Regions from separate parts of the Methylocystis sp. Uni0008 genome, predicted to be linked through region 1. Evidence: riboswitches for the same ligand, from Rfam matches in the RefSeq annotation. Region 1 holds a riboswitch; each other region holds the start of a gene.
What was found. A riboswitch is a leader RNA that binds a small molecule or an ion and turns the genes downstream of it on or off. The one in region 1 is predicted to bind fluoride.
Positions count from the first base shown of each region.

Region 2: linked by a shared signal. The riboswitch ahead of AC0X69_RS12750 (efflux transporter outer membrane subunit) and the one ahead of AC0X69_RS01020 (hypothetical protein) in region 1 are both predicted to bind fluoride.
Region 3: linked by a shared signal. The riboswitch ahead of crcB (fluoride efflux transporter CrcB) and the one ahead of AC0X69_RS01020 (hypothetical protein) in region 1 are both predicted to bind fluoride.
Region 4: linked by a shared signal. The riboswitch ahead of AC0X69_RS22130 (DHA2 family efflux MFS transporter permease subunit) and the one ahead of AC0X69_RS01020 (hypothetical protein) in region 1 are both predicted to bind fluoride.

Region 1 covers NZ_CM166370.1:205,441-213,281, reverse strand. Annotated here, with positions in the region: gene AC0X69_RS01030 (HAD-IC family P-type ATPase) at 1-1,156, shown strand, start outside; gene AC0X69_RS01025 (formylmethanofuran dehydrogenase subunit A) at 1,227-2,867, opposite strand; fluoride riboswitch at 3,113-3,183, shown strand; gene AC0X69_RS01020 (hypothetical protein) at 3,226-3,672, shown strand; gene eno (phosphopyruvate hydratase) at 3,829-5,118, opposite strand; gene AC0X69_RS01010 (cation:proton antiporter) at 5,424-6,650, opposite strand; gene AC0X69_RS01005 (sulfite exporter TauE/SafE family protein) at 6,795-7,568, opposite strand; gene AC0X69_RS01000 (EamA family transporter) at 7,576-7,841, opposite strand, start outside.
Region 2 covers NZ_CM166370.1:2,556,309-2,564,149, forward strand. Annotated here, with positions in the region: gene AC0X69_RS12740 (plasma-membrane proton-efflux P-type ATPase) at 1-885, opposite strand, end outside; gene AC0X69_RS12745 (HlyD family secretion protein) at 1,003-2,193, opposite strand; gene AC0X69_RS12750 (efflux transporter outer membrane subunit) at 2,222-3,862, opposite strand; fluoride riboswitch at 3,907-3,968, opposite strand; gene dgcA (N-acetyl-D-Glu racemase DgcA) at 4,022-5,005, opposite strand; gene AC0X69_RS12760 (MlaE family lipid ABC transporter permease subunit) at 5,206-6,354, shown strand; gene AC0X69_RS12765 (ABC transporter ATP-binding protein) at 6,362-7,216, shown strand; gene AC0X69_RS12770 (MlaD family protein) at 7,189-7,841, shown strand, end outside.
Region 3 covers NZ_CM166370.1:3,302,084-3,309,924, forward strand. Annotated here, with positions in the region: gene AC0X69_RS16475 (O-methyltransferase) at 1-442, shown strand, start outside; gene AC0X69_RS16480 (hypothetical protein) at 461-910, opposite strand; gene AC0X69_RS16485 (DUF2946 family protein) at 1,080-1,478, opposite strand; gene obgE (GTPase ObgE) at 1,551-2,612, opposite strand; gene AC0X69_RS16495 (GNAT family N-acetyltransferase) at 2,620-3,222, opposite strand; gene rpmA (50S ribosomal protein L27) at 3,404-3,670, opposite strand; gene rplU (50S ribosomal protein L21) at 3,734-4,042, opposite strand; gene crcB (fluoride efflux transporter CrcB) at 4,248-4,616, opposite strand; fluoride riboswitch at 4,703-4,766, opposite strand; gene AC0X69_RS16515 (Kazal-type serine protease inhibitor family protein) at 4,995-5,315, shown strand; gene AC0X69_RS16520 (hypothetical protein) at 5,367-5,783, opposite strand; gene AC0X69_RS16525 (L,D-transpeptidase family protein) at 5,817-7,115, opposite strand; gene AC0X69_RS16530 (adenine phosphoribosyltransferase) at 7,201-7,728, opposite strand.
Region 4 covers NZ_JBXEJH010000003.1:67,757-75,597, forward strand. Annotated here, with positions in the region: gene AC0X69_RS22110 (LysR family transcriptional regulator) at 1-628, shown strand, start outside; gene AC0X69_RS22115 (universal stress protein) at 1,473-2,333, shown strand; gene AC0X69_RS22120 (hypothetical protein) at 2,478-3,245, shown strand; partial or broken gene AC0X69_RS22125 (IS701 family transposase) at 3,205-4,436, shown strand; fluoride riboswitch at 4,736-4,795, shown strand; gene AC0X69_RS22130 (DHA2 family efflux MFS transporter permease subunit) at 4,911-6,476, shown strand; partial or broken gene AC0X69_RS22135 (chemotaxis protein CheB) at 6,521-6,610, shown strand; gene AC0X69_RS22140 (TniQ family protein) at 6,698-7,585, opposite strand; gene AC0X69_RS22145 (TniB family NTP-binding protein) at 7,582-7,841, opposite strand, start outside.

The DNA.
Region 1 (7,841 bases):
GGTCGTCGCCGTCGCCTATAAGGAGATCGCCCGTCCAAAAGCAAGCTACTCGATCGAGGATGAAACTGTACTCACGCTTCTGGGCTTTGTCGCCTTTCTCGATCCGCCAAAGGAAAGCGTCGACGCCGCAATAACAGCGCTCAATCAGGCGGGAGTCGCAGTGAAAATTGTCACGGGCGACAATGAGATCGTTACGCGCAAGATTTGCCGTGAAGTCGGTCTAGAAGTAGATCATATCGCTCTTGGCCCCGACATTGATGAACTCAGTGACACGGCTTTGGCCGATTTAGCCGAGACGGTCACCGTCTTCGCCAAGGTGTCGCCAGAGCAAAAGGCGCGCATTGTCGGCGCGCTGCATTCCAAAGGCCATGTGGTCGGCTTCCTTGGCGACGGGATCAACGACAGTCTCGCGCTCAAGGCCGCTGACGTTGGCGTCTCCGTCGATACCGCCGTGGACATCGCCAAAGAGTCGGCGGATATCATCCTCTTGGAAAAGAGCCTGTTGGTGCTTCAACAAGGCGTGTTGGAAGGCCGGAAGGTTTTTGGAAATATCGTCAAATACGTCAAGATGGGCGCGAGTTCGAACTTCGGCAGCATGTTCAGCGTTCTCGGCGCAAGCCTGTTCCTTCCGTTCTTGCCCATGCTGCCGATTCAGGTTCTCGCGAACAACCTCCTTTACGATTTCTCGCAAACGGCGGTCCCGACGGACAATGTCGACGAGGATTATCTCGCGGTCCCGCGGAAATGGGACATCGATAATATTTTCAAGTTCATGGTGTTTATCGGGCCAGTCAGTTCGATCTTCGACTACACGACATTTTTTGTCATGCTCAATCTGTTCGATGGTTGGAACCATCCCTCATTGTTTCAAACGGGTTGGTTTGTGGAATCCTTGCTGAGTCAAACCCTCATCATTCATGTTATCCGCACAGCAAAAATTCCTTTCATCGAAAGTCGCGCGAGCCCCGCGCTCATCGCCACTTCGGCGATTATTTGCGGGGTCGGCGCCATCCTGCCGTTTACCCCAATGGGGGAAGCATTAAAGTTCACACCGTTGCCTCCGTTGTATTGGCTCATCCTGGCGGCTACGCTGCTCGCCTATGGCGTGATCACCTATTTTGTGAAAACATGGTTTGTGCGCCGGTGGGGAATCTGAGGAGCATGAAGAGATACTCGCAAGCACGAAACTCGTCGAACCGCCTTGTGGGCCCTGCTTCGAGATCAGTTTAGCCGTCAGTTGTCGCAGGGAACTTCGCAAAAAAGTTCCTATTCGGAAGCGCCTTGTCTGGCACCTCGAACATGGAGCGCGGAAGGCCGTAAAGGTCGTTATAATAGGCGTCGAGGCGTTTGTTGATCTGGCGATCGTAATCCGGGTGGACAAACAATGTTTTTCCGCGCGTAAAGCGCTGCGCTTCGCCATCGCGTACAACGAGTTGGCCATCCTTGAAGACATAGGCTGCGTTGCGGAACATCGCCGCTTTGTCCCTTTGCGGCTTATAGACCGCGATATCGGCGACCGCGCCGGTTCCGAGTTCTCCGCGATCCTTGAACCCGTAAAGCTTGCGCGGCGCGGCACGCGTCATGGTAGCGATTTCGTATAAGGTGTATTCCCGCGTGATTGAGGGCAAACTGGTCATCTCCAACACCTCCGCCGGTAAGCGCGACATCCACTGCGTGCGTTTGTCGGCGCTCATCAACAAGGCGAAAACTTCCGGATAGGTCGTGAATGGCGCGCCGTTTGGATGATCCGTCGTGAAGAACACACGCATCGGATCGTCGGTCAGCAAGAATAGTTCTAGCCCCGCGGCCCATTGCACGGCGTTGAAAAAATCGGAGACGCGATAGGAATAGGGCACCACGCCCAGGCCATTGCTGTCCCCGTCAAAAATCACGCCTTTCTTCGGACGACCGCCGGGCAGGCTGTTCAACTGTTTCATGACATCGGTCGAGATCGTCACCGTGTCGGCAAACATCACCTGGCCGACGTCCATGGTGACATTCTTATTGGCGTTGATCTTCTCGGCGAATCGGGCGGCTGCGGACGAGAAACCATTCTTTCCTTCCTTGCCATAGGAATAGAATTGCGCGTGCGCGAGATGCAGCGGCAAGCCCTGCGCCGCGTCGATGGTTGCAAGCGCGGTTTCGACGTTTCCTGCAAGGCCGAGATTGCTCATGTGCAAATGCAGAGGGTGAGGTATCCCTGTCGCGGCCACCGCGCGTTGCAAGCGCGTAAAAATATCGCGCGCAGAGACCCCATATTCCGGCACCTTGTCGTCTAGTGAGAAGGTGCGAAGATTTTGCTTGCAGGCGCAGACGCCGCCGGGATTTGCACATTTGATGCCAATCGCTCGGGTCGATTCCAGCGTCGCGCCGATGTAATCGACGATTGCAGTCTCGCCTTCTCGATCACGAAGGGCGCTCAACAGGAAGTCATCGTTGCCGAGAACGGCCAGAAAGCCCTTATCGATAATCGGGATGTCGGCGAGCTCGAGATGGGCGTGCAAAGCGTGATGGGGAAGGATCGCAGGTTCAATGACCGTGGTGTATCCTAACTGGGCGTAAAGGCGACCCGTCTCGAAAGCCGTCCAGCCGACGTCGGAAAGCGGCGTTCCCTTGGGTCGCGGACGATGCGCGCGGTGCGACTCCGGCATCAAGAGGCGCGCCGTATTCACGCCTCCGCCGGCGATATGTGAATGGATATCGATCGCGCCAGCCATGACGACTTGCCCGGAGACGTCATATTCCTGGTCCGCCTTGCAGTCTTGTGGCGGCGCGATGATGTTGCCGTCCTCAAACCAGAGGTCGCCCATAGCATCGGTTCCGTTGACCGGATCAATGACATAGCCGCCACGGAGACGTGTCAACATAACGCTTCCTCCCATAGCTGAGCGCTTGCTTTGCCATTATGCCGCCAACGCTAAGAAGGTGCGGAGCTTTGCCTTCACTGACGGCGACAACTAACCAATTCGACCGCCATAAGGCTCGCTCGCTACCTCTATATAGTCCAGATGCAAAGTGTGCCCCGCTTCGATTAAGACAGCATAGAGTCCACCGAGCGCGCCAGATGCTGCTATCGGAAATTATTGACGGCCTAGCGCGTCATCGTTTAAGTCTTGGTGCTGGGGATGGAGTCCCCCCCCCCCCCCGACAAACCGCCAAAAGGCTGATGACTCCTACGAACTGGCGCCGCGAGCATTCGTGAGCGCAGAGAGTAGGAGTCATGTCGTGAATCAAGATCTCGCAATTTTTGTCGTTCCATTCGCCCTGGTCCTTGGTTGTGGCCTGTTGGCGTTAGGTGGCCTCTATTTCATTAACATTCGCTTCGTCACGAGCACGGCTAAGGCGATAGCGGCCCTGGCCGGGGGCGCCATCGTCATAGGTGTTTTGGAAATCATTTTGGCTGGAAGCGCCGTCTCATTCTTTAAGGCTCAACAGGTTCAGACGTCCGCTTGTGAGTTGGAAGGGGAGTCGGCGCACCCCGAAGCGCGACGCGGCGCTGATCCCTCGATCATTCACAACGCAATCACCGCTTGCATGGAAGCGGCGGGATATGAATGGGACGGCGGCCACAGGCACTGTAAAGACGCACCAGTAGCGACAAACCCATTCTGCTATGCGCCGACGGGTCCATTCGACCGGACGATCACAACAATCCAGATGAGCTTTGAATAGCTCCTGTTGATTTTGAGCTCCATCCTATGCGCGATTTTAATAAGATCTCGGGCGGTGTTGGTTTTCTTGCGAGGCAAGAGCGAGAGTCGCAGTCTCTAGTTACGCGAATGCGGCGAACGAGTCTGGCTTCGGATGCGCGGGTTTGAGAGCGCGGGTTCAGTCAAGGGAGCTGCTATTTGATGCGAACGGCGACTTGAACACAGCAGCTTTCCCGAGTTCCGACTCGACTTCCAAAAGGCGATTGTATTTGGCTACGCGTTCGCTACGGCAGGCAGAGCCAGTCTTGATCTGGCCGCCGCCCATCGCCACGGCAAAATCAGCAAGAAATGTGTCCTCCGTTTCGCCGGAGCGATGCGAAATGACATAGTTCCATCCGGCCTCGCGGCATAGCGCAATTGCTTGCATCGTCTCGCTGAGCGTTCCGATTTGATTCAGTTTGATCAACACGGCGTTGGCTGTTTTCTCTGCGATGCCGCGACGAATGAAAGCGGGATTGGTCACGAAAATGTCGTCGCCGACGACTTGGATTCGATGACCTTGCGCCGCGGTCTGGCGCGCAAAGCCGGACCAGTCGTTTTCATCTAATCCATCTTCGATTGAAACGATGGGGAAAGCCTCAACCCAGCCCTGATAAAGCGCGATCATTTCGTCGCTGGTTTTGCGTCCCTGGCCAGACTTTGCAAGGTCGTACCCATTGCTCGTCCAAAATGAACTTGCAGCGGGATCGAGTGCGAGGGCAATGTCGCGTCCTGGCTCGTAGCCTGCTGCGCAAATTGCTTCGACAATTATCTCGCACGCCTGTTCGTTGCTTTCGAGGTTTGGGGCAAATCCGCCTTCATCGCCAACCGAGGTTGCGTAGCCCTTTTTTTTCAGAATCCTCGCCAATGCGTGAAAGGTTTCAGTCCCGTAGCGCAGCGCCTCCGCAAAGGTTGAGGCCCCGACCGGCATCACCATGAACTCCTGAAAATCTACCGAATTGTCGGCGTGCTTGCCGCCATTAATGATGTTCATCATGGGAACCGGCAGGCGCGTTGCTCCTGGGCCACCTAGATAAGCATAAAGCGGCAGCCGGGAGGCGAGAGCTGCAGCCCTGGCGACGGCCATCGAAACGCCGAGTATCGCGTTTGCTCCGAGTTTGGCTTTGTTCGGAGTTCCATCGAGCGCCAGCAACAAGGCGTCAATTTCAGCTTGGCGGGTGGGATCTTGACCCTTGAGCGCCGGAGCGATCACCTCATGCACGTTCTCAATGGCTTTGCGAACGCCCTTACCGCCGAAACGAGATTCCCCGTCTCGTAGCTCCACCGCTTCGTGCTCGCCCGTGGACGCGCCTGAAGGCACGGAGGCGGTCGCGACTACCCCGTCATCCAGAGATAATTGCACCCGGATCGTAGGATTACCTCGGGAGTCGAGGATTTCGAGCGCGCGAACCGATTCGATTCTAGACATGATTCCTTCCCTCTCAACGTCAGCTTATTTCGCGACTTTTGCTACGCGCGGATCGCGCGTCGCGATTATCTGCAGGAAACCCGCCAAGCATCAACGCCACGTTTCAGCTGGTAACTGAGGCGATTAAACTGGTGGGACAGGGCTTAGCTCCTCATTTGCCCGTGCGCTTGGATAGCGCGTGGTCGACCGTTCCAGAACTGGAAGCGCCAGCTTTCGCGTCAAAGATTGAGGTCATCACGCTCGAAACATAGGTCGACGAGCGCAAGCCGCAATTAGGATCGCCGCTGATCACTTCTCGGCAGTTGCTAAGAACGGACTTCGGAGTCATCCAACGCTTCCTCGACCTCGGCTTCGTGTGCTGGTGTGTGCAATTCGGCCTCGTCTTTTGGCAACAAATGACGCGGCAGGAAGAATCTGTTGGCTATCAAAGTCGGAATGATAGCCGTGCCGATGATGGCTGCGACAAGCGTCGAATATTGTCCGTCGTCGATGATCTTGTTGGAGAGCCCAAAGAGCGCCGAAATCGTGCCAAAGGTCAGACCGGACGCCATCAGGAGAGTTGTATACATCGCGTCCTTATGCGGCGCCTTAAAGGCTTTGGCGACCGGATAGACACTGACGATCTTGGTCGCGATCTCAACGGCGATGAGAGCGATCACTCCGAACGGCGCCATCAGCACGGCAGGAATCGACACGAAATAGCCTGCGCGGATGAAATAGAATGGCGTCAACAGACCGATCGTAATTGTGCGGAGACGCTTGATGAGTGCAGCGTCGCGCCCCACGCTTCCCGCGAGGGCCATGCCGACGAGATAGGCTGGCAGAACAGCCTCGCTCCCCGCCCAGACGGCAAGAGCGCCAAGAGCCATCAAGCAGAAAAGCAAAAACTTCGCTTCGAATTCCGACGGCTTGCCGCCAAAGAGCGCGTAAGCGCGTGGCGTGATTTTCGGCAGGCCGATGAACGCCGCGGCGAGTATGGCCATGAATAGCAGCGTCTTCCAAGTGAACGGCGCAAAGACGAGCCCAAGAGTCACCACAGTGCCGAGGTCGGTAATGAAGCAGGCGGCGAGAATCGTCTTTCCATACTCAACGCGATTGAAGCCATATTCCATCATCACTGTGTAGACGACAGCGACCGACGTGGCCGCAAGCGCGATGCCGGCGAGAATGGCGGGGGAGCTTTCCCAGCCGAGCAGGTAATGCGCGGCCGCCCAGCACCCGATTGCAGGCAGGAGGAAGCTCGCCACGCCGATGGCGGCGGCCTCTTTCCACTTCATCCGGAAAACGTCTGGATCAAGTTCGGCGCCAGCAAGGAAGGTGAGGAATATCGCCCCAATGCCGGCGAAGGCTTTCACCCACGGCTCCTGAACGGAGAAAGCGGCATAGCCGCCAATTGCGGCCAGGATGGAGCCCGCGACCATGCCAACGATAATTTCCACCAGTGCCGTTGAAAAACGATAGCGATGCGCGATCAGACTGGCGACCAGCGCCAGACCAAACACCATCGCGACTTGCGCCCAAACTGCCGCCATGTTCCGTCCTCCTTATGTTGTTCAACCAAGAATGTGAGCCAGAGCCCGGTCGATGGCGGACATCCTTCGGACTATGAAGCGGAGCTTGCGAGCAAGCCCCGCGATATTCGAACGAAACCCACGCGCCTATGGAAAGACACAGGATCAATATCCCAACAGCATCAAGCTCCCTGCCACCGCGAGCATCAGCTCGAGCAGGTTCCGAAAGCGGGTGGCATCGATGCGATTGACGATCTGCTTACCAAGGTAGGAACCGCCGATCAGCGCCATCCCGATCGTCAATCCAGTCGCAAGAGAAACAGGGTCAATAGCGTCAAATCGGCCATACACGAGCGATTTGGTTAAGTGGACCGCGGCGGCGCCCAACGCCTCTGTGGCGAGATAAGCGCCCTTCACGAGGCCATAGCCAAGGAAAAACGGCGCATTGATTGGCCCCACTGTGCCAACGACGCCCGACAGCAATCCCATCGCGACGCCAATTGGGAATAGCTGCCAAAGCATTACTTTCTTGGCGAATCTCGCCATCAGGCGCGACGCAGGGATCATCAACAGAATGAACAAGCCCAAGAGCCGGTGAATGAGTGCTGCGTCGATTTCAATGAATATCAGCGCGCCAAGGATGGCCGAAGGGAGGGCGCCCGCCACGTAGACGCCGCACGCCAGCCAATCCGTCTCACGCCAGGAAAAGGCCGCGCGGGAGAGATTACCAAGGAGCGCCGCGACTGTGAGGATTGGGACTGTGGGAGATGCCCCGAAATAATATACGCAAATGGGGATAAGAATGACGGCGCTGCCAAATCCGACTGTGCCGCCAATCGTGCCTGCCACCAACGCGATTGGGATCAGGACCAACCATGTCAGAAGGCTTTCCCTGAATACGACGCTTTGTCCGTGGTCGATGAGCCAATCGAAGTACATGGCCGATTCAGGCTTTATAGGCCACGAGCATCGCGCCGATCCCGATGAGGCCGACGCCGAGCCAGTTTCCGAGGGTTAGTCGTTCTCCAAGCAGCAGCGCGCCGAATATCGCCACCAGCACCACGCTCAACTTATCGATCGGCGCAACTTGGGACGCATTCCCCAGTTTCAATGCGCGAAAATAGCAAACCCAAGAAGCGCCAGTCGCAAGGCCGGATAGAACCAAGAACAAATAGCTGCGGCCGGAAATTGAATCGAAGCGTTGCCACTGGC
Region 2 (7,841 bases), 1.7 Mb from region 1:
GACCGGAATCGACGCGATCAGCAGCACCAGCACATATTGGGCGATGGACCCGACGCGGTCCCAATTCCATTCATCCGGCGCGATGACTTCGCGGTAAAGCTGTGCGCCGATCAGGACGAGCGCCAGCAAAAACGCGAGCAACAGGAGAAAGTCGCCGACCTGGGTCACGGCGCGCTGCGAATGCGACACGGCGCCGGCGGCGCCGACGAGCTTCGCGGTGCGGCCGAAAAACGTGCGGTCGCCGGTCGCCGTGACCACGCCTGTCATCGCGCCTTGTTTGGCGATCGCCCCGGAATAGGCGTCATCGCCGATCTTCTTCGACACGGGCAGCGATTCGCCGGTGAGCGCCGCCTGGTCGCAGCTCAGATAATCGCCTTCGATCAGCAAGAGATCCGCCGGGATAATCTGACCTGCGGCGACGCTGACGACATCGCCCGGCGCGAGTTCGGCCGCGGGAATCGTGCTCCACTCCCCCTCGCGCAACACGCGGGCGCGGGGCGCGAGGTTCTTCTTCAGAGCCGCGAGCGCGTTCGCCGCCTTGTTGTCCTGCCAGAATCCGACGACGGCGTTGTAGATGAGAAGACCGGTGACGACCGCGAAGTCCGGCCAGTCGCGGCGAAGGGCGGAGATGATCGCCGCCGCTTCGATGAGAAAGGGCAAGGGCCCCCAGAAATAAGCGAGCAGACGGCGCCACTTGCTTTCGGTCTTGTCCTCGATCGCATTGGGGCCATACTCGGCGAGGCGTCGCTTCGCTTCGGCGGCGGTCAGGCCGCTTTCGCTCGTCTTCAGCGATTCGAGTCGCTGCGCGATTTTCACCTGCGTCGGATCTAAGGAGAGCGTCAGCGAAGATTGGCTCACCGGCGGTTTAGCGCTGACGTCCGGCATGCTTGCTCTCCCTATCAGATAAATCAATATCCGGGCCGGATGTTACGGCGTCATCCGAGCCTCGCCAATAGAGGGCGCGAAAAAGGCAAGCGCGGGTCGAAATTGACCTCGCGCGGTCTATTCTGCGGCTGTGCAGGCGACGCCGTCATCCGATGCGCCGAGCGCATTGTCCTTGACGATCTTGTCGGCTCGCGCCTTCGCTTCTGCGAGATCCTTGTCATAGACGTCGGTGAGGTATTCATTGGTCGTCGTCTTGACGATCGAGCGATTGGGAGATTGCAGCGGGCCCGATACGTCGATCGAGGCGTCCGTCGACAGGCCAGGCCGCAGAGGCTGCTGCTCGAGTTCGTCGGCGCGCAAGGCGATACGCACCGGAATGCGCTGAACGATTCGAATGAAGTTGCCGGTGGCGTTGTCGGGCGGAAGCGTCGCGAAGACGGCGCCAGAGCCCGGAACGAGTCCCGCCACTTCGCCGTGATAGATCTGGTTCGATCCATAGAGATCGACCTTGATGATCGCCGGCTGTCCGGGACGGACCCGCGCCATTCTGTTTTCCCAGAGATTCGCTTCGACCCAGAGGTGATCGAGCGGCACGATGTTGAGAATCGAATCGCCTGGGCGCACCCGATCGCCGACTTGCACGCGGCGCTTCGCGACGTAGCCGGTCGCCGGCGCCCGGATATTCTGGCGCACGTATTCGATATAGGCGTCGGTGTATCTCGCCTTGGCGGCCTCGATGTCCGGATGATTCAGGCGCGTGACGCCGACCACCCGCGCCTCGATCGCCTGATATTCCGACTGCGCCTCGCGCAGATCGGCTTCCTGCGCGGCGAGCTGATCCTCGGCGTTCTGCAACACCTGTCGGGACGAGGCGCCGGTCGCCGCCGCCTGCCTGTATCTTGCGAGGTCATGACGCGTCCTATCCCGGACGGCGGCGCGCGAGATGACCTTCTGGCAGACCTGGCGGCGCTGCGCGTAGAGCGCGCCCACGGCCCGGACGGCGCGACCCAGTTCGGCTTCGGCCTGCGCGAGCGCCGCTCTCGCGCGTTGGCCATCGAGGCGAACGAGCACGTCGCCCTTCTTCACCTGCTGCGTTTCCTCGGCGAGAACGGCGGCGACCACGCCGGTCGCGTCAGCCTTGACCGGAATGATGTTGCCTGTGACGAAGGCGTTGTCGGTCGTCACCCAGTCGCGCTCATGGAAATACCATCGCGAGAGGGCGATCAGCGCGCCGACCAAGACCGCCGCAATGACGATCTTGAGCAGAAACTCTCTGCGGGAGCGGATGCTCTTTCGGGAAAGCGCCATCGATCGTTTCGCGTTCTTCTATGGCCGCTCAGCCGCCGCCAAGCGACTGAATCACGTCGACGGCGGGCGTCAGCGGATCGTTTTCAGGCGCGGGTTTGGGCGCCGCCGGCGGCGGACCGCCGGCATAACCGCCGCCGAGGGCCTGGTAAAGGTCGACGGCGGCGACGAGCCTGTCGCCTTCCAGCGCGCGCTGTCCAAAGCCGGCTTCGAGAAGATCGGTCCGCTCCGCGAGGATTTCGCGGCGATCTTTCAAACCGTCGCGCAGTCGCGACTGCGCGAGATCAAATTGCGCGCGCGCTGCGCGCAGCAAACGGTTCTGCGCCTCATATTCTGCGCCCGCGCGCTTGAGATTGGCGACGGCGTCGGCGACCTGCTGGGCGGCCTGCAGCAGCGTCTCGTTATAGGAGTCGACCGCCTGATCATAGTCGGCCCGCTGAAACTCCAGATTTCCGCTGAGCCGGCCCCCCTGAAAAATCGGGAGGCGCAGGGTGGGGGACACCGCGTAGCCGATCGCCGAAGGCGTGAACAGATACCCTGCGAGCTTGCTGATTTTCGTCGAGGTCACCGAACCCTCGAAACCGCCGGTGATCGCGAGATCGATCGAGGGAAGAAAAAGCGTCTTGGCGACGTGAACGCGCGCGGCCGCCGCTTCGGCGCGGCGCATCGCCGAGACGAGATCCGGCCGATGCGCGAGGAGTTCGATCGGGAGGCTGCGTGGCAGTGGCGGCGCGGCCGGCGTCGGGGCTCGTCGCGCTGTGTAAAGATCCTGCGCCGCGTCGGGACCTTCGCCCATGAGACGGGCGAGCGCATCCTTCTGCAGCGTCAGAAACGCCTGAACAGCGGCTTCGCGGCGGACGGCGTTCTCGTATTCGGCGCGGGCGATCTGCACCCCATCGAGCGAGTCGAGCCCGGCGCGATAGCGGGCGTCCGCAAGCGAAACCAGGTCGCGGCGCATGCGCGTCAAAGCTTTCGCGACCTCGAGCTGGCGCGCCGCGGCGTAGCCGCGAAGATAGGCGCGCGCGACCGAAGCGGTCAGCAGCAGCCGCGCCTGCTCCAGTTCGGCCTCCTGGGCGGCGGACTCGCCGATCGCGGCGTCCAGAATCGCGCGGTTCTTCTCCCAGAAATCCAGCTCATAGGTCAGGACGAGCGGATTGATGAAGGCCATGGTCTTCTGCAATCCGCCTTGCGCCGGATTGTAGGAGGCGACGACGCCATGCAGCGGATTGCGCGACTGCCGCATGCCGAAGGTCGCCTGAACCTCGGGCAGAAGCCGCGCGCCGGCGACCTGCACGAGCGCGTCGGCTGCGCGCAGCGAGTCTTCGGCTTTTCTGAGGCTCTGATTGTCGTGCAGCGCCTTGTCGATGACGGCGTCGAGTTCGGCGCTGCAGAAGGCGCGCCACCATTCCTCATGCGGCCAGCTGGTTTCGTCTGCGGGCTTGAGACCGGATCTCGCGAGCGTGCGCTCCATGGCCGGCGGGCCGAGAAATTGCGCGCGCTCCAGTTGCGCGGTCGGCGCGCAGCCGGCGACGAGAAGCGCGATTGGAGCCACGCAGAACAACAGGCGGCGGCGTGTCCAGAGCCGAATCGCGCCCATGCGCACGGCGGTGGGGAGCCTTCGGCCAGGGCGCAGGCCGGCTGGCGCACGACGGGCTGCTGGCGCTTCTCGCAAGAGCACACTCCTACACCGCGCCAGCGATCGAAGAGCGTGGCGGCCAGTTCGTAGGAGTCATCAGCCATTCGGCGGTTATCGGGGGAACCCCATCCCCATCGGTTAAATTTTAGTTGACGACCGAGCTATAGGTCAATGAGTCCAGCGGCGACGGCCTCGCTATCCCCAGAGCTCCGGCGCGGGCGGCATGAGCGTCGAGCCCTCGTAGGACAGGCGAGGATTACGGTCGCGGGCGAGAAGCAGCGGCCCGTCGAGATCGACGTAGGCGGCCGTCTGCCCCACCAGGACGGCCGGCGCCATGGCAAGCGACGTTCCCACCATGCAGCCCGCCATTACAGAGAAGCCCAATTCCTGCGCCGCGCGCGCAAGCGCCAGCGCTTCGGTGAGGCCCCCGGTCTTGTCGAGCTTGACGTTGATTGCGTCGTAACGGCCTTTCAGCGGCGGGAGGGAGGCGCGGTCATGCACGCTCTCGTCGGCGCAGATCGGCACAGGGCGCGCTACGGACGCGAGGGCCTCGTCGCGACCCGCCGGCAGAGGCTGCTCGACGAGCGCGACGCCGAAATCGGCGCAGACGGCGAGCCGGCGGACGAGGCTTTCCGCGTCCCATGATTCATTGGCGTCGACGATGAGAGTCGAATCTGGCGCGCCGGCGCGGACCGCACCGAGGCGCGCCTCATCGCCCTCTCCGGCGAGCTTGATTTTCAACAATGGCCGGCCCGCGGCTTTCTCCGCCGCGGCGCGCATCTCGTCCGGCGCGCCGACCGAGAGAGTGTAGGCCGTCACGAGCGGCGCGAGCGTCCCAAAACCGGCCGCGATGTGGGCCGGGACGCCTGAAAGCTTGGCCTCGAGGTCCCACAGCGCGCAATCGACGGCGTTGCGGGCGGCCCCGGCCGGCATCAGGCGCTGCAAAGCGTCTCGATCGGCCCCGGCTTCGAGAGCGTCGCGCGCGCTTTCAATTGCCGCGACGACGCTGTCGACGCTTTCGCCGTAGCGGGCGTAAGGCACGCATTCGCCCCTCCCGACGCCGTCCCCCTCGGTCAAAGTCGCCGTCACGACGACGGCTTCGGTCTTGGCGCCGCGGGAAATCACGAAGCGGCCGGCGATCGGATAAGTCTCTACGGCGACTGATAAATTTCGCTTCACATGTCTCTCCGGCGCTCTTAGCGCGCGCCGCGCGCTTGGCGCGCCGATGTGCGCCGGCGCGCTTGCTGACGCCAATTCACGAAGTTATGACGGTTTTGCAAGCGGCGCGCGCCTCTCGGCGTCGGCGGCGCGCCATAATCGGCGGATAGGATGACGCCATCGATGTGCCGATTGTTGACGCCAGCGCGGAGCGATGCCCGATGACCGTCGTCGCGATGCAGCGTCCGCCGAAAGTCACGCGCCAGCCGGTTGCGGATGGCGTGCGCCTGGCGCTGTCCGGCGACTGGGTTCTCGTGGCCTCGCAGCGACTCGAGGAAGAGGGCCGTCGCATCGACGAAGAGGCGCGTCGCGACCGAATGGTCGTCCTGGATCTCTCCCAGGTCTCGCAACTCGACACGGCCGGCGCCTGGCTGATCAATCGCGCGCGCCATGAACTCGCGCGGCGCGACGTCGCCGTGGCGCTCGAACATGTGCGCCCCGAATATCTGACCCTGCTCGAAGAAACGCATTATCGCGCCTTCGTTGAGCCCTCGCGGCCGCGGTTGAACATCATCTTCGCTCTGCTTGCGGACCTCGGCGAGTCGATGGTGGACGCGCTTCACGAATTTTATCGCGGCGTCAGCTTTCTCGGCGAATTCGTCTCGTCGATGATCTATGTGGCCGCCAACCCGCAGCGGTTCAGGCTGACCTCGCTCGTCGCACAAATCGAACTTGTCGGCTTTCGCAGCGTCCCGATCATCGTGCTGATCAACGTGCTGGTCGGCGGCATCGTCGCGCAGCAGGGCATCTTTCAATTGCTCAAGTTCGGCGCGTCCAGCTACTCGGTGAGCCTGATCGGCATTCTTGTCTTGCGCGAACTCGGCGTGCTGCTCACCTCGATCATGATCGCCGGCCGATCAGGTTCAGCGATCACCGCAGAACTCGGCTCGATGAAAATGCGCGAGGAGATCGACGCGCTGATGGTGATGGGACTTTCCCCCACCGAGGTGCTCATCGCGCCGCGCGTGCTTGGTCTCGTCATCTCCTTGCCGATTCTGACCTTCATCGCGGATATGGCGGCGCTCTTCGGCGGCATGATCGTGTCCTGGTGGTACGGCGGGATCAGCCCCGTGGCGTTCGCGTCATTGCTCAAAGAGGCGATCGCGCTGCATACTTTTCTCGTCGGCATCATCAAGGCGCCTTTTATGGCGCTGGTGATCGGCCTCATCGCGTCGATGGACGGGCTCGCGACGCAGGGCTCCGCCGAGTCGCTCGGCCGTCAGGTCACGTCCTCCGTCGTCAAATCCATCTTCATGGTCATTGTGATGGATGGTTTGTTCGCCATATTTTTTGCGTCGATCGACTATTGAGCGCGCGATGACCAGCACCTCGACTCACGCAAACGGCGCCGCGCAACGCCCTAACCGCGACGTCATCATCAGCGTGCGCGACCTCGTCGTCGGTTTTGGCGACAAAAACATCATGAAGGGGCTCAATCTCGACGTTTATCGCGGCGAGGTGCTCGGCTTCGTCGGCGGATCGGGGCAGGGAAAATCGGTGCTGACCCGCGCGATTCTAGGGCTCGTCCCGACGCGGGGCGGCTCCATTCGGGTTTTTGGGCAGGATCGTGACGCGCTGGCGCCGCACGAGCGGCGCGCTCTGGAGCAACGATGGGGCGTGCTGTTTCAGAACGGCGCGCTGTTTTCGGGGCTGACCGTCAAGCAGAACATCCAGATGCCGATGCGCGAAACGCGCGAGCTTTCTCAACGGTTTATGGACGAGCTGGCTATGCTCAAGCTTGAGCTTGTAGGCCTAGGCCCCGACGCGGCGGACAAATTTCCGTCAGAATTGTCGGGCGGCATGGTGAAGCGCGCGGCCCTGGCGCGCGCCCTGGCGCTTGATCCCGAGCTTGTGTTCCTCGACGAGCCGACATCGGGGCTCGATCCGATCAGCGCCGCAGATTTTGACGAGCTGATCGGCACGCTCCAGCAGACCCTCGGGCTGACCGTTTTCATGGTGACGCATGATCTCGACAGCCTGTATTCGATCTGCGACAGGGTGGCGGCGCTCGCTGAAGGTCGGGTCATCGCCGCAGGGCCGCTGGAAACTTTGCTCGCATCCGATCACCCGTGGCTGAAAGCCTATTTCCACGGCGTGCGCGGCGGCCGACTGACGGCGGCGCGCGTTGAGCAGAAGGACGAACAATGGAAACCCGCGCCAACTACGCCCTGATCGGCGCTTTCACGCTGGCGGTCGCCTTCGCCGCCTTTCTCTTCGTCTACTGGTTTTCCGGGCCAAGCCAGCTTGGACGTCAGGAAACCTACCAGATTGTCTTCAGCGGCGCGGTCTCGGGGCTGACCCGCGGCTCCTCGGTGCTGTTCAACGGCGTGAAAGTCGGCGAGGTCACGCATCTTGGCATTTCCGAGCAGGATCCGAGCAAGGTCGACGTGCTGGTCAGGATCGACAGCAGAACGCCGGTCAAAGCCGACACGCGCGCACGCCTCGAGACGCGCGGCTTCACGGGCGTTTCAGACCTCCTGCTTGTCGGCGGCACGCCTGGCGCGCCGCCTCTGACCGCGCAAGACGGCCAGAAATACCCGCAAATTCAGGCCGAGCGCTCCGAAATCCAGAATTTGATCGGCAATGTTCAGAACCTGTCGACGAAGGCCGCCGAACTCCTCACGAAACTCGACAAGCTCATCGACGACAACGGTCCTTCGATCACGGCGACGCTGAAAAACGCTGAAACGGTCAGCAAGACTCTCGCCGACAACTCCGCTTCGATCGCGACCTTCATCCGCGACGCGTCCGACGTCGCTCAGTCGTTGAAACCGGTGGCGGCGCGGCTCGACAAGGT
Region 3 (7,841 bases), 930 kb from region 1:
CGCGCGCGCCGTCGGCGAAGGCGGCAAGGTCGTCACCTTTGAGGTCGATCCGCGGCACGCCGAAGTCGCCCGCGCCAACATCGCGCGCGAAGGAATGAGCGCGCGCGTCGATCTGCGCGTCGGGCCGGCGATGGATCTGCTGCCGCAGCTTGAATCGGAGCGGGGCCAACCCTTTGATCTCGCCTTCATCGACGCGGACAAGCCGAGCAACGCCGCCTATTTCGATCATGCGTCGAGGCTGTCGAGGCCGGGCGCCCTGATCATCGTCGATAATGTCGTGCGGGAAGGGGGAGTCGCCGACCCCTCCACGACCGACAGCGGGGCGCTCGGCGCGCGGGCGCTGTTTGAAGCGGTCGCGGCGGAAGGGCGGGTAGAGGCGACGGCGGTGCAAACCGTCGGCGCCAAGGGCTGGGACGGCTTTCTGATCGCGCGCGTCAGATAGCCGCCTCGTCCGCCGGCGTCAGGCGTTGTCGAACGCCCGTTTGCCGCGCCTCTTGCGCGGCAGCGGCGCGCCATCCGCGCCAAACAGCGCCGCCTCGACCTGATTGCCGCTGTCGTCGTAGCGCCAGGAGATGCGCGCGGCGCCTAGATCCTTGCGGATCGTGGGTTTGCCCTCGGCGTTGAAGTAGGCCTCCTCCACCTGATTGCCATTGGCGTCGTAGAAGCGCGCCACCCGGGCGGCGCCCAGGCTTTTGCGCTTCATCGGCCGTCCGGCGGGGTCGAAGTAGGTCTCCACGACCTCTACGCGTCCGCGCGTCGGCGCGGGATCGGCGATGCCTTCGGGGGCGACGCGTATGTCCTTGTCGCTCGGGGCGGTGAGCTTGCCCTTCTGGGAGCAGCGCCGCTCTCCCGAGGCGGCGTTACGCGTCGCCTTAACGAGACGCGTCGCCAAATGAGTTTTCTGTTCCATGGTCCCAAATCGCTGGGCGGTCCGATGGCTTGCCGCAACCGCCAGTCTGAGCTGAGCGGCGCATGCGCGATCTACGACGCAGGCGGACAAACGACGGAAACGCTGTTCTGACTCTCCCCCGCCGCGCGCTGCGCATGGTGGGGGCGTGGCGCCGCTGGCGCGGCGAGCGTCAGATCAGGACGGGAGGCGCGCGGGACCCGAGTGGCGGCGTCGCCGCCTCTGGACGCAGAGAGGTCTCGTCAAAGGCGAGCTTGATCGTCGAATAGGAGGCCGCCGGAGGCGGCTCGCCGACGAATGGAGAGGCGGCCGTCGCGCCGCCGAGCGACGCGCAATGCACGACGCAGCAGGCGTCGCCGCCGTGCCGAGCCGGGCGCGCCGGCGTCGAGGGATCGCCGGAGAGCGGCTGAGACGATTTGTCGAAGCAGATCGTGCTGGCGAAGAGGCCCGGCGCGCGTCCGCTGAACGAGACGCCGACTGCGAACCCTTGCAAAACAAACAGATAGGCGACGAGCAGGGTGACTGCCGTCGATCCGCACTGCCATGTCTTGATTTCGCTGCGCGCGCTCATAGCCCATCGAAGCTATTCATTGATCCCGTCAAGGTCAATGGCGACAGGGCGCCGGCAAGCATTTGTCGAGGGTCAGGGGCTCCAGGGCCGAGCTTCGTCCGGCGCGCCTTCGAGCGCCTTCTGAGCCTCGATGACCTCGAACAGCGCGCGCAGCGCTTCCTTCACGCCCGCTCCGCTCGCCGAGGAAAGGAGCAGCGGCGCGCGGCGCTCGGACGTCGGCGGCCCCGCGGAGGCGATCGCCCGCTTCAGCCGCTCCCGCTGCTTCTTCAGATGCTCCGGATCCACCGCGTCGATCTTGGAAAGCGCGACAATTTCGGGCTTCTCGGCGAGGCCGGCGCCATAGGCGGCGAGTTCGCCGCGCACGACCTTGTAAGCCTTGCCGGCATGTTCGCCCGTCGCGTCAATGAGATGCAGCAGCGCGCGGCAGCGTTCGACATGGCCGAGAAAGCGGTCGCCGAGCCCGTGGCCCTCATGCGCGCCTTCGATCAGCCCGGGGATGTCAGCCAGCACGAATTCCCGATCGTCGCTGCGCACGACGCCAAGCCCTGGGTGCAGCGTGGTGAAAGGATAATCCGCGATCTTGGGCTTCGCAGCTGTCACAGTGGCCAGGAAGGTCGACTTGCCGGCGTTTGGCAGGCCGACCAGCCCGGCGTCGGCGATCAGCTTCAGCCGCAGGATGATGGTGCGCTCCTGGCCGTCCTGGCCTGGATTGGCGCGGCGCGGCGCGCGATTGGTCGACGTCGTGAAATGAGCGTTGCCGAAGCCGCCGTTGCCGCCCTTGCAGATGACGACGCGCTGCCCGACCTCGGTCAGGTCAGCGACGAGCGTCTCGCCATCCTCCTCGAAAATCTGGGTGCCGACCGGCACTTTCAGCACGGCGTCGGCGCCGCGCCCGCCGGCGCGGTTCTTGCCCATGCCGTGCCCGCCGGTCTTGGCCTTGAAGTGCTGCTGGTAGCGGTAGTCGATCAGCGTATTGAGCCCGGCGACGCATTCGGCGACGACGTCGCCGCCACGCCCGCCGTCGCCGCCGTCCGGACCGCCGAATTCGATGAATTTCTCGCGCCGGAAGGAGACGGATCCCGCGCCGCCATCGCCGGAGCGGACATAAACGCGCGCCTGGTCGAGGAATTTCATATCGCGCTCACGGAGAAAAGAAGCGCGGGCGTCGGGCGCCGAACAGCGTATGCGCTTCGCCGCGTTTCAACTCGAAAAGCTCCACCTCCACGTCGCCGCCGCGCGCCGGCGCAGGCCGCACGCCGCGGCCGATCGGCCGGAAGCCGAGCTTCTCATGGACATGCAGCGACGAGCGATTGTCCGGCCGCGCCGAAGAGACGATCCGATCGAGCGAGGTGATCCCGAAGGCGAGGTCGATCAGCCCCCTGGCGGCCTCGGTCGTATAGCCTTGCCCCCAATAAGGCTTGCCGAGCCAGAATCCGAGCGTCGCCGAGCCGCGGCGGTCGGCCCCGTGGAGACTCACCAGCCCGATCGCTTCATTGGGCTGATTCTTGGGCGTGACGACGAGGTGCAGACCGCCGCCCGCGCCGTTCTCTTCCCGCGCCAGGGCGATGAAGGCGTCCGCGTCATGCGTCTCATAGGGATGAGGGATGCTCGCCGTCATCAGCGCGACGTCGGGATCGCCGACGTGCCGGCGAATCTCGTCCGCGTCAGCCGCGCGCGGCCAGCGCAGCCACAGTCTTTCGGTCTCGAGCCGGAAAACGTCGTCGCGGGTAATTTCGGGAAACATTCATTGCTCCAAGCGACATCGGAAATTGGCCCAAGAGCCTTAAAGGAGCGTGCTCCTTTCCGGCTCGTCACGGCTCTTCCGGACATCCCGCCTGAAACGTTCCCGCCTTGGATCCGCGAGAGAGCGAGTCGAGACGACCATGTTCCGCCGGAAGGGCCGGCGGCAGGTCGTCCCTACCGCCTTACTCGGCTGCGGCCGGCGTCGGCGTGACCGATACGCTGGAGCGTCCGCCGCTCGACTTGAATTCCACGACGCCGTCGACGAGCGCAAAAAGCGTGTGGTCCTTGCCGATCCCGACGTTGCGGCCAGGATGCCACTTGGTGCCGCGCTGACGCACGATGATATTGCCGCCGACGACGGCTTCGCCGCCGAATTTCTTCACGCCGAGGCGCCGCCCGTCCGAATCGCGGCCGTTGCGGGATGAGCCGCCTGCCTTCTTGTGAGCCATGGTTTCGCTCCGATTTTCCTGTGCGGCGACTGGGCCGCTCTAACTGCTGCGGCGAGAGGGCGGTCAGCCCTCGATCGCGGTGATCCTCACAAGCGTCAGGTCCTGACGATGGCCGCGCTTGCGCTTTGAATTCTGCCGACGCCGCTTCTTGAAGGCGATCGACTTGGGGCTGCGCGTCTGCTCGGCGATCTCGCCGGAGACTTTCGCGCCCGCGACGGTCGGCGCGCCGATCCTGGGGCTGTCGCCGCCAAGCATGAGCACTTCGTCGAAGGTGACGGCGTCGCCCGGCGCGCCGTCGAGCGCCATGACGGTGATCACGTCTCCAGCGGCGACGCTATATTGCTTGCCGCCTGTTTTGATGACTGCGAACATCTTTTTTTCCTGTGTTCGTCCCGACGCTGGCGCTTCCGCCGGCCGGCTTCTTTGCAGTTGAGCGCTTCGCATCGATGCGGCGCAAAGGCGCGCAAACGAAAAACGCGGCGAAACCGCCGCGCCGAAGCGAGGTTTATCTACGCTTCATGCGCCGCGACTGTCAATATGCGTGGGACTGATTGGTCTTGGGCGGATCGTGTGACCCTTATGAAAACTGACGCAGCAGTGAGACGCCCGCAACGAGCCCAACCGCCGCAAGTCCCACGGACGCCGCGACATAGAGAGACGCCATCGCGAATTCGCCGCGCTCGAAAAACAGGACGGTCTCCAGCGAGAAGGCCGAAAAGGTGGTGAAGCCGCCAAAGAGCCCGGTCGTGAGGAACAGTCGCCACTGCTGCGACGCCTCGCCCCTGAAGGCGAGATAGCCAATTATCGCGCCCATCAGGAATGACCCCAGAACGTTCGTCGTCAGCGTCCCGAGAGGCAAGCCGACCAGTCGGCCCATCAGAAGATTGACGCCGTGACGCGCGGCCGCGCCCAATCCTCCGCCGAGAAACACAATCAAAAAGCCCATGGCGTCCTCCTCAAGACCAGGCGGAAGACAAAATGCGCTGCGGCGGGGTGGCGTTGAGACGCTCCTACCGGGCGCAGTTCTGCGTCCTTGCGGCAGGAGCCATCAGCCTTCGTTCAGGCGGTTATGGGGAGCTCCATCCCCATCTGGCCAGCACCGTAATAGAGCCGGGGCCTAATGGAAAGCTGAGCCGGCGCAGACGCGAGTTTCAGTAGGGCTGAAGCGCCAAAGCCGTTGGCCGGATGAGCCCCGCTGCCGCGGAACGGTCCTCGTCCTTGAGCGTTAACCCGTTGTTGAGATGGCACAGCTTGCTTTGAGACGGCGAGGCGGCAAGCGCCTCGACCAAACTATTAAAATTATTTTTCAGGGGAGGACAAATTCATGCAGACGATTTGCAAATTGACCCTCGTCTTGGGGCTTTCCATGCTGCCTTCTACGAGCGCCTTTGCCGCCAAGGTCGGAGAAATGTGTGGAGGCATCGTTCCGATCGAATGCGACAAGGGCCTGTGGTGCGATCCCGATCCCGGCAATTGCGGCGGCGCCGACATTTCGGGAAAATGCGTGGAAATTTCTGACGCGTGTACGAGAGAGTTTATTCCCGTTTGCGGCTGTAACGACAAAACTTATGGGAACGACTGTGAGCGGCAGGCCGCGCGGGTCGCCAAAAAGTCAGACGGCGAGTGCAAAAAATCCTATAAATGAAGCGTCTATCGGATGGCGCGCGTCGCAATCAAACCCGCGCCATTCTGTAGGCTAGTCGAAGCAGCCGCTGGCCTGCATCTGAACGATCCAGATCGCGCAGGCTCCCTTGGCGCGCTCGTAACGGCGGCGGCGATAGCCGCCCTCGAATCCGCCATATCCATCGAAGCCGCCATAGCCATCGCCGTCATCGTCGTCGGGATAGCCGCCATAGCCTTGTCCGTAGCCCGGACCGTAACCCTCGTAAGGGCCGCCCGGCCCGCCGCGCTGATGCTGGCGCATGCATTTGTTGTAGTTCGCCGCGATGGCGAGGCAGAGCGGCGCATTGGCCGCTTCGGCGATCGACGCAGAAAGAACGGCGCAAGCCGCGCCGGCAAGAACGCAGGTGACGAGCCGCATGCGGGCGTTTTCCTTGATTGCGCCCCTCAGCGCTCTTGTGAGGTCATTCTCGAGCAGGGCGGCTGAAAACAAGCTGAACAGTCCCGTCTCAGCTTAGCGCGCCGATCACCAGCCGGCGATGCGGCGGCAGGAGGAGTCGCCCGCGCCGAATGCGTAGTGATCGCCGCAGGCGAAGGCCACCGGCGGTTCGCCCGTCTGTTCGAAGATGTCGTAGCCCTCCTTCAGATTGCGCCAGAACGGGGCCCAGTGCTGATAGTTGCCCCCCGCGCCGACGAAGGCGAGCCAGCTGCCGCCGGTCTCCCGGGCGATCATCTGCTCGGTCAGGCGGAAGGGGAAAATATGCACCTGCACCTCGCGCTGGCCGGCGCGCAGCGCCGCCTCGACGAAGGCGTAGATTTCCTCGATGCCACGGTCGGTCATCGCGAAACAGCCGACCGACTTGCAGGCGCCATGGACCATCACGAGCCCGCCGGTCCGCCCGTTCTGGCGATCGAAGGCGTTCGGATAGCCGACGTTGAAGGCGCGGTGGTAGTTGGAATGGGGATGCAGCTGCTTCGCCGACACGCTGTAGAAGCCTTCCGGCGACTGGTAATCGGCTTCCTTTTGCTTGGGGCCGAGCTTGCCGGACCATTTGCAGATCGGAAAGGTCTTATAGAGCGAGAAGCGGCTATTGTTCTTGCGCAGCCAGAGCTCGAGCTGGCCTTCCTGCTTGAAGATCCGCACGAAGACCTGGTCGCCCATGCCGTAACGAACCGGAGCTTCCTGCTGGAAGGCGTCGTCCGGCGCCGGCCGCAGGGAGGGCTCGACGGCGCGCGCCACCTGAGCGGGCTGCTGGGCCGGCTCCGCCGGTCCCGTCGGCGTCCCCTCCAGCGCGGCTCTGGCGGACGGCTCCTGCGGCCGGGCCGGCGGCAGCGGCGCATTGGCGAGGGCCGGCGTCGTCGCCGGGGGTTCGGCGGCCTGCGGCTGTTCGGCGGGAGTCGTCGCGGCTGCCTCGGCGGCGGCCTCCGCGAACTTTTCCGCAAGCTCGGCGAGATTGGCGGGCCGTGAGGGCGGGAGCGGCGTGACCTTCTCGACGGTCTCCGGCCGCGCGGGCGCCGGCGCGGGCGGGAAGGAGATCGAGCCTTCGATGCCCTCGCCCGGCGGCAGCGCCGCGACTTCGGCCGAGGGCTCGGCTGCCGCGGGCGGGGTGGGCGGCGGCGCGGGCGGAAAGGCGCCGGGCTGCATGCGAAGCGCGGTGCGGCGCAAGCCGGTCGGCAGCGCGCCGCCCCAGGCGCTGAGCGCGGCCGGGCCGAGCACAGGCGATTTGCTCTCGCTCGTCGGGAAATAGCGGAAGGCCACGACTCCGCCGGCGAGCGCCGCGACGGCGATCGCCGCCAGCGCCAATTGGGTCTGTCGCGGCGTCATGCGCCTGTGCAGCCTCTCATGGAGATTCTGAGCCGAGATTCCAAACCTGAGCCTGGGCCGAGGAAGACCACCGGAAAAAGGCGGATTAGTGGCCTTCGAAGGCGACGAGGGTGCGCACCGGCACGCCGAGCGCCTCGAGTCGCTTCACGCCGGCAAGATCCGGAAGGTCGATCACGAAACAGGCGGCGACAACCTCGGCGCCGGCCTGGCGCAGCAGCTTCACCGCGCCCTCGGCGGTGCCGCCGGTGGCGATGAGGTCGTCGACGAGGATCACGCGCTCGCCGGGAGAGACCGCGTCTTCATGCATCTCCATTTCGTCGACGCCATATTCGAGCTCATAGGCGACCGAAACCGTGCGATGCGGCAGCTTGCCCTTCTTGCGGATCGGGATGAAGCCGGCGGAAAGCTGATGCGCCACCGCGCCGCCGAGAATGAAGCCGCGCGCCTCCATGCCCGCGACCTTGGCGATCTTGTCGCCGCACCAGGGCTGCACGAGTTCGTCGACCGCCTTGCGGAACGCCTTGGCGTCGCCGAGCAGCGTGGTGATGTCGCGAAACAAGATGCCCTTCTTGGGATAATCGGGAATGGTGCGAATGGCGTCGGCGAGCGGCATGAGACAGCCTTCGGATCAGCGGCGAAGATCGCCGCGCAGGGATGGAGATGGCGTAACCGCCACGCTCGCAGAGATACACGCAGGGCGGGGCAGGGCGCAAATTGGGGGTGCTC
Region 4 (7,841 bases), on a different replicon from region 1:
GTGGTATCCGCTCCTAGCTGATTGGCTCATATGGATGCGCTCCGAATGTCGAGAGATTGCAATAAGAGCTGAAGTCGATACGCCCGCGCGGTTGCTCGAGCGCGTCCAAGAAGGTTCGCTCGATCTCGCAGTTCTGTATAACCCACCGCAAAGGCCAGATCTCGTATGTGAGCTTCTGATCGAAGAGAAGCTGATCCAAGTCACCACGGACAATCGCGGGCGTGTCTATCCAAATCATTATGTCTTCGTTGATTGGGGTCCGACTTTCGCCATCAATCATCAGGCGGTTTTCCCAAACCTGAGCAATCCGCCTTTGTCGATTTCCTTGGGCCCGCTCGCCCTCACCTATATTTTGACTGTCGGCGGTTCGGGATATTTCCGCGTTGGCACGGTGCAGCCGTTCCTTGCTAATGGTAGTCTGCATCGCGTAACTCGCGCGCCCGAGTTTTCGTATTCCGTTTATGTCGTCTATTCGACAGGAAACGACGGCGACGGTATCGAACGCGCCCGTAAAGGATTACGGCTGGTAGCCGCAGGGCACGAGAGGCCGGGAATAGAACCTACTATTGGCGCTCGGACGATATCATACAACACATCCAATCGTTTTCAGGCAAGAAAGCGGAAATGAATCATAATACCATCAAGGACGTGATGGTTGCCATGCGCCGCGCTGATTATGATGGTCGGCCTAACAGGATATCCCTTGGTAGGTTCGGCGTTATAGAGCGTTCGCACTTGTGATATTACGGCATGACCTGCAGTGGCCGAACGCCGGATAGCATCAGGCGCTCGCTCGACTAGCGCTGGCGCAACCGGGGCTGCGGAAACATGTTCTCGGTCTGCGAGAACTTTCATACTCACTGACTGGATCAAGCATGAATCCATGCGACTTTTTTGTCGAGAGCTTGCAGATGAACTTGTAGGGCGTGAGCCTTCAGGCCTCTTCAGCCGTAGGACGAATCGCAAGAAGCGTGCGCAGCTCCGCATGAATTCCGTAGAAATCACGTTTGCTGATTCGCTCGACCTGACCATTGACCCCATTTCGTGGCTTTTGCTGAGCTCATCCAGGATGACGGGCGCGAGGGGCACGAAGGTGCGCGCAGGCCACTAATAGAAATTAAGCCGAGCGGAGAGCTCGTCACATTGCCGCCCCTGCGAAATTGGACATGCGCGCCATTGGACTGGGAACATTCACCTGGTCTACCCCTGAAAAGTGATCCTCCTCATAGGCTCAAAAGCCTTACTTCTCGGAGGATAAATCGGTCCGCCCATCCGTTGATTTTCCTAAGAGGAAGAGCTTACTCGCCTAATTGATCAGTCTACGACTTTTGCCCAGCTTGCCGTCGATTTCCCGCCGTTTGAACGGTCTCATCGGTTTTTCTCGTGCTGGTCCTTTAGGATGATTTTCCCCGGCACTACTGCATCTCTAGGAAGAAGAATCCCGTATGCCGCTCCCACGAGGAGAGTCTTAAATGTCAGCCAAGGACTTCAAGATACGCAGCATTCTCTATCCAACCGATTTTACCTCCGGAAGCATAGTTTCGTTTTGTCACGCCTTGCGCATCGCCGTCGCCAACAGGAGTTCGCTACATCTGCTGCATGTCGAAGTTCCCGGCAGACGTCGCGACGATGCGCATTTTCCGCGGGTTCGCGAGTTAGCCGCTGAATGGAAAATGGCTCCATCGGGAGTTCAGTCGGATGAATTCGAGAAGCTTACGGGCGTATCGACGAAAAAGACTGTCTTGATATCTTCCGACGCAGCCGACGGCATATCGTCATACGCCGGCGAGCATAGCTGCGATCTGCTGGTGATGACGACGCATGGCAAATCAGGGCTTCGTCGCTTATTCGGCGGCTCTGTGAGCGAGGCGGCGGCGCGATCGACGCGTGCGCCTACCTTGTTTCTGCGCGAGAGCCATAGCGGTTTTGTGCATCGAAACACCGGAGAGGCGTCACTCACGCGCATCTTGCTGCCGGTAGACGGAAGAACCCCTGTCAGCCGCGCTTTGGAGCTGTCAACACATTTGGCGCGGTCTCTCGGGAGCGAACCACAAATCACCTCTTTGCACGTTGGGCGAGAGCGCCCGACTCAGGATGCGAATTATCCCAATCTCAAGATCCGTGACGGTGAGGTCGTCGAGACGATAGTTGCTTGTGCGGGAGAAATGCGCGCTGACTTGATCGTTATGCAGACCGATGGTCACGATAGCGCTTTGGACTCGATCATCGGGAGCACAACCGAGCGCGTCATACACGAAGCGCCTTGTCCCGTATTGGCGATTCCGAGAAACTCCCTAGATGACGTGAACCGAGAGCGCCTGTTTGGAAGATAGCGGCGACTCTTGAACTCGCGCCGGGCGCTTTCCTTTAAGATGCGCCGCGCCGGCCGTTTCGCTGTTGAGTTCTAGGAGGGCGTCGTGGAAAGCGCGCGTAAACTCTGGATCTCGCTCGTTGCCCTGTTGGCGCTTTCCTTCGCCGTGCTTTTGCTCATTGGCCGTGAAATCAGCGTCAAGGCGCCGCCATTGCCGGAGCGCGTTGTTACGGAAAGCGGCCGAACGGTCTATACAATCGACGACATCCAGCGCGGCCGGCAGGTATGGCAGTCGATCGGCGGCATGCAACTCGGCTCCGTCTGGGGCCATGGCGGCTACGTCGCGCCGGACTGGACCGCCGACTGGCAGCACCGAGAGCTCGTCGCCATCCTGGACGCCTGGGCTCGCCGCGAGTTCGCGGCCGGCCGCTACGCTGATCTCAGCGAGGAGCAGCAGAGTTCTCTGCGGGGACGGCTGCGCCCGATGATGAGGCGAAACACGTTCGATCCGACAACTGGGGCAATCACTGTTTCTGACGAGCGCGCTCAGGCGATCGTCCTCGTCTCGAGCCACTATGAGAGCCTGTTCGGCGACGATCCGCGCAGTGCGGAACTTCGCGAGAACTACGCAATGAAGAACGGCACTGTCGCCGACGCCGCTAATCGGCGGGCGCTAGGCGCCTTCTTCTGGTGGACCGCTTGGGCCGCGACCACGGATCGGCCGGGAAGCCGCGTCACCTACACCAACAACTGGCCGAGCGAGCCGCTGGTCGACAACCGCCCGCCTGCAACCACCTTCATCTGGTCTGCGTTCAACCCTCCAGATTCCGTCGGTTCGTTTTGCGTGATTCATAGGAGGTCGGCGATTTGGAGGGCCGACCATGGAGGGGAGCTGGAAGTCCGATCTCGAACGGTGGCTGGCGCCTTTTATTAGCGCTCTTCGACACAAGACGCGGGCGCGGATGTGCCCGGCTTATGTCGCGGGGTTGATCGGCGCAGGGGATCGCAAGAGCATGCAGCCGATGGCGGCGCGCGACGGCGGCGTCGGATACGATCAGCTTCATCACTTCATCGCCAGCGGCGTATGGGACGCCGCGCCGCTGGAGAAGGCGCTGCTCGCCGAAGCCGATAGGATGGTCGGCGGCGCCGACGCGTGGTTGATCGTCGACGATACGGCGTTGCCGAAAAAAGGCGCGCACTCGGTCGGCGTTGCGCCGCAATACGCCTCGTCCCTTGGAAAGACCGCCAATTGCCAGTCATTGGTGTCGCTCACTTTGGCGTCGCGCGAGGTTCCGGTGATGGTGGGCCTGCGGCTCTTCCTGCCCGAAAGCTGGGCAAGCGATCCCGAGCGCATGGTGCAAGCGCGCGAGGCTGCATCCTTGCTGATTCAGGTTACGGCTCCAGCGGGCCTTTCCGTCAGGCGCTGAGCGCGCGTGGTCTGCTGTGGGCGGTGGGGCTGTCGCGACGCCAGAACGTCTACCCGGCTGACGTCGCCTTGGTTTTCCCTGTCGCAAAAGCAGGGAAGCGCCGCAAATACCATATCCCTGATCAACCGCCGGTCTCGGCTGAAGCGGCGTTGGCCAACGTCAAATGGCAAAAGGTCAGTTGGCGGCGGGGCACGAAAGGCCGGCTGACATGTCTCTTCGCTGCACGTCGTGTTCGCGTTGCGGATGGGCATAAACACCGCATGCGCGACAATCGTATGCAGTGCACGCCGGGCGACGAGGTCTGGCTCGTTGGCGAACGCCGGTCGACCGGCGAACAAAAATACTATGTGTCGAACTTGCCGGGCGATGTGAGCCTGAAAAAGCTCGCTGCGACAATCAAGGCCCGGTGGGTTTGTGAACAGGCGCATCAGCAGCTCAAGGAGGAACTCGGCCTCGATCACTTCGAAGGTCGGTCCTGGACCGGGTTGCATCGACACGCCTTAATGACAATGATCGCCTACGCCTTCCTCCAGTCTCGCCGCCTCAAAGCTGCGGGGCGGAAAAAAAAGAGTCGGGGGACCGCCGCCACAACCGAGCATGCCGGCCATTCGTCAGGCCATTCTCGACCTCTTCGCCCGGCATGTCCGTATTGTGAGAGACTCATCGACAAAGCCCTCGAACATAAACTGCCAAAGTAGTGCTAGGAATACGATCCAGAACGACTTGCCGACCATGAAATAGCAGATGACGATGGCGGGGACGAAGATGACTGAGGCTGATACTAATAGCAAACAGCCACGTTACCATTTTGCCAAGCCTCTGTATCAACCCGCCAATTTTGAATCCAACAACAGGCACGCAATTAGCCGATGAAGACGGCAAAGATGCAGCTTGCGTGATCGGTGAGCAATTTTCTGTCTTTCGCCAAGGATGGCGTCCCGTCTGATGTTCTTCCTGCTACTTTCACCATTGACAGGCTTAGGTCCGATTCAGTTATCCTTGTCCCGGCGATAGAGTTCGCGCTCAACCGCCTGCGGCTGATGACCCCTGCTCTACATTGTGTCGGACTCCGTCGTTGCTCTAGTCGACAACCGCGGTTGATGTCGCGTAATACCGCCCAGTAGCGATTATAGAACGGAGCGAGGGTGGCGATCATGGATAGGCCGGCCCGAATGATAGGCTGGCGATTCCTGCTGCTGAATGGCGCGGCGGGGACGGCGAATGTCGTCATGCTCTCGAACGTTCCGGGCTACACGGTGCTCGCGCCCTATGCCGCCGGCAGTCTGCAGGGCGTGACGCCGAGCTTCGGCACCTGGGCGACCACCGACCACATGGTGGGAATCGCGCTCGGGCTGCCATTGTCGCGGTGGTTCTCCGGACGCTTTGGCGACTATCGCGTGCTGGTCGGCGCGCTCATTTTCTACGCCATCTTCTCGGTGATGTGCGCGGCGAGCGAAACGATCTGGTTTTTCGCGCCGATGCGCTTTCTCCTTGGTCTTGCCGGCGGCGTCGCCCTTCCGCTCGCTCAATCGGTGACGCTTGCGCAATATCCGGATGACCGACGCACGCTCGGCGTCGGCTTCTGGGGCGTCATGAGCATGGCGCCCTTCACCATCGGCGTGTTCATGGGCGGCTTCTGGGCGGAATATTTCGACTGGCGCTGGCTGTTTTATTCCAACGTCCTGGTCGTATTGCCGGTGGCGGCGATCATTTCGGCGCTGTTCTACAGACGCGGCTTTCAGCGCCGCATGACGCGCTTCGATACGATCGGCTTCATTTTGCTCGCCACGGTCCTGCTCGGCGTGCAGACGATCCTCAACATGGGAAATGATTTCGACTGGTTCGCGGAGCCTCTCCTCGGATGGTTGCTGCTCGTCGTGCTGCTGGCCCTGCCGATGTTCGTCTTTTGGGAGTTCGGAGAGCGGCGGCCCGCGCTAGACCTGCGTCTGTTTCTGCATCGCAACTTCGCCATCGCGACATTCTGTTCGATCGTCGGCTTTCTGGTGATTCAGGGCCTGCTCTCGGTGTTCATCGTGCAACTGCAGGTGCTGCTCGGCTACACCTCCTCGCTTGCCGGCATGGTCTATCTGATCATGATCTTTCTGGCGATGGCGGCCGCGGCCGTGGTGCATGAAATCACGAGGAACGTCGACGCGCGACTGATCGTGTTCCTCAACTTCGTCGGTCTGGCGGTGACCTTTGTCTGGCTCGGCCAATACGACAAGAACGCCTATTTCGACGACGTGAAGACGCCGATGTTCTTTTTCGGTTTCTCGCTCGCCATGTTCTTTGCGCCGCTTGCGACGCTCGCCATGACCGGGCTCGCCGGCGAGCGACTGATCCGCGCTGCGGAAGAACTCGCCATGCTGCGCACCGTGGCCGGCGCCCTGGGCATCTCGCTGCTCGGCGTTCTCTTCTTCCGCCGAACGCCGTTCCATCAGCTCGATCTCGCCGATCATTTCGGCGGACGGCGCTTCGCCTCGCTCGATCTGCTCGCCTCGTTTCTGGATCGCATGCAGGCGATGGGCATGTCGCCCACCGCCGCGCAGAGCCGCGCGGCGCAGCTCATTCGACAGCAGGCGGCGATCCTGGCGCTCAACGACGTCTTTCTGTTCGGCGCGATGGCTTTCGTCCTGCTCTCGGGAGTCGTCTGGCTCGCCTATCCAAGCTACGCGTCCAAGAAGCGCAAACAGTCGCTCTCGCGGCTTTCGGCCGAGGAGCTGATGGAGCAGCCCTGAGAGACCGTTTGAGAATGATTGCGACGGAGATAGGGGCGTGATTCTCATGTCCGACGTGTGGGGGAGTCATGTCGGAAATCGACCGGCGGCCGTCGCTACGATTCCGTTGTCAGGTCGGACATTCTTATACCGCTGTCGGGAGCCATCTTGGCTTGAGATATCCAATTTCGAATCGGAAAAGCCATTAAACTTGAGAATATCGACCTTTAATATTCTCACGTTTAATGGCTTTCCTTCGCGGCTTGAGCTTCGAGACGAGCTGTCTCGCATAGGCGCTCGAATGCACTTCGCCCTCGCAGGGTCGTCTCATCTCGAACCGCGTTGACGATGGCGGGATTGGCGATCGCTTGCGAGATGCCAGCCAAAAGCGCCGGGCGGAACGAGATAGGAAGAGCCGCAACAGCCGCATGATTGATCCTGCGTTTGATTGGCCGCGCAAGATTGTCGAATTCGGGAAAGATCGTGCCGAGCGCCCATCCGGCTGCAGGTTCACGGCCATTAGCGCCGCATGGCCGCCACGTATGCACGAGCAGCGCGCGCATGAGCGCGATCGGCGAATAATCGAACGAGTTATCGCCACGAAGGAAGCGCTCGACGATTGCCTCGCCGGCAACAGCTTCTTTCCACACATCAGCGAAGGGGCTCGTGTCCTGCAATGTTTCGCCAGTATCGGGGCGCTCGCTCGTATCCGATAAAGGCGCGCCGCAAGCGGGGCAGGTGATGCGCCAGGCTTTTCGCCAATGCTTCGGGACCGCGCCGGACGCTCCGTCTCGCGCGTGCCGGTCTGCGCAGGGTCGGCAAATCTGCGGCGCTCTGTTGCGGCAAATTAATTCGGCGGAACCTGCTGGCGTTTCAATGAACGTCATCTCGATCAGCGCGATCGGATCGCATCGGAGTTTTTCAGATAATCGCGCGACCTGCGCTAACCCCAGCCGATAGTCGAGAAGCGAGAGATTGCGTGTGCCGGGCATCAGCCATTTGGCGAAAAACGGCTTGGACACCCCATAGTAGGCCGCGTGCCTCGCCAACCACGACGAGAGCAGCTCGTCGTCGACCGGCCTCAGCACCACTGGCAACGGCCTATGAGCGTCGTCCTCGTCGTCGATCATTGGAAAGCCGCCTCGTCCTCCCCCACGGGTTTGTAGCGTTCCAGCGCTTCGTCGGTGATCCGTTCGGCGCCAGTTTCGATGGCTTCGATCGCCACGTCATTCAGCATGCGGAATATCCGTGCGCTGACTCCACCGCTGACCAAGAGAATGCGCCGCAAGCCTTTCACCGTCAGGACGCTAGGTTCTTTCAGTGGCAGGTTTCGCACGATGGCGAGAATGAGCTGCTCGAACTCTTTGTCAGCTATCCATCGCGGTA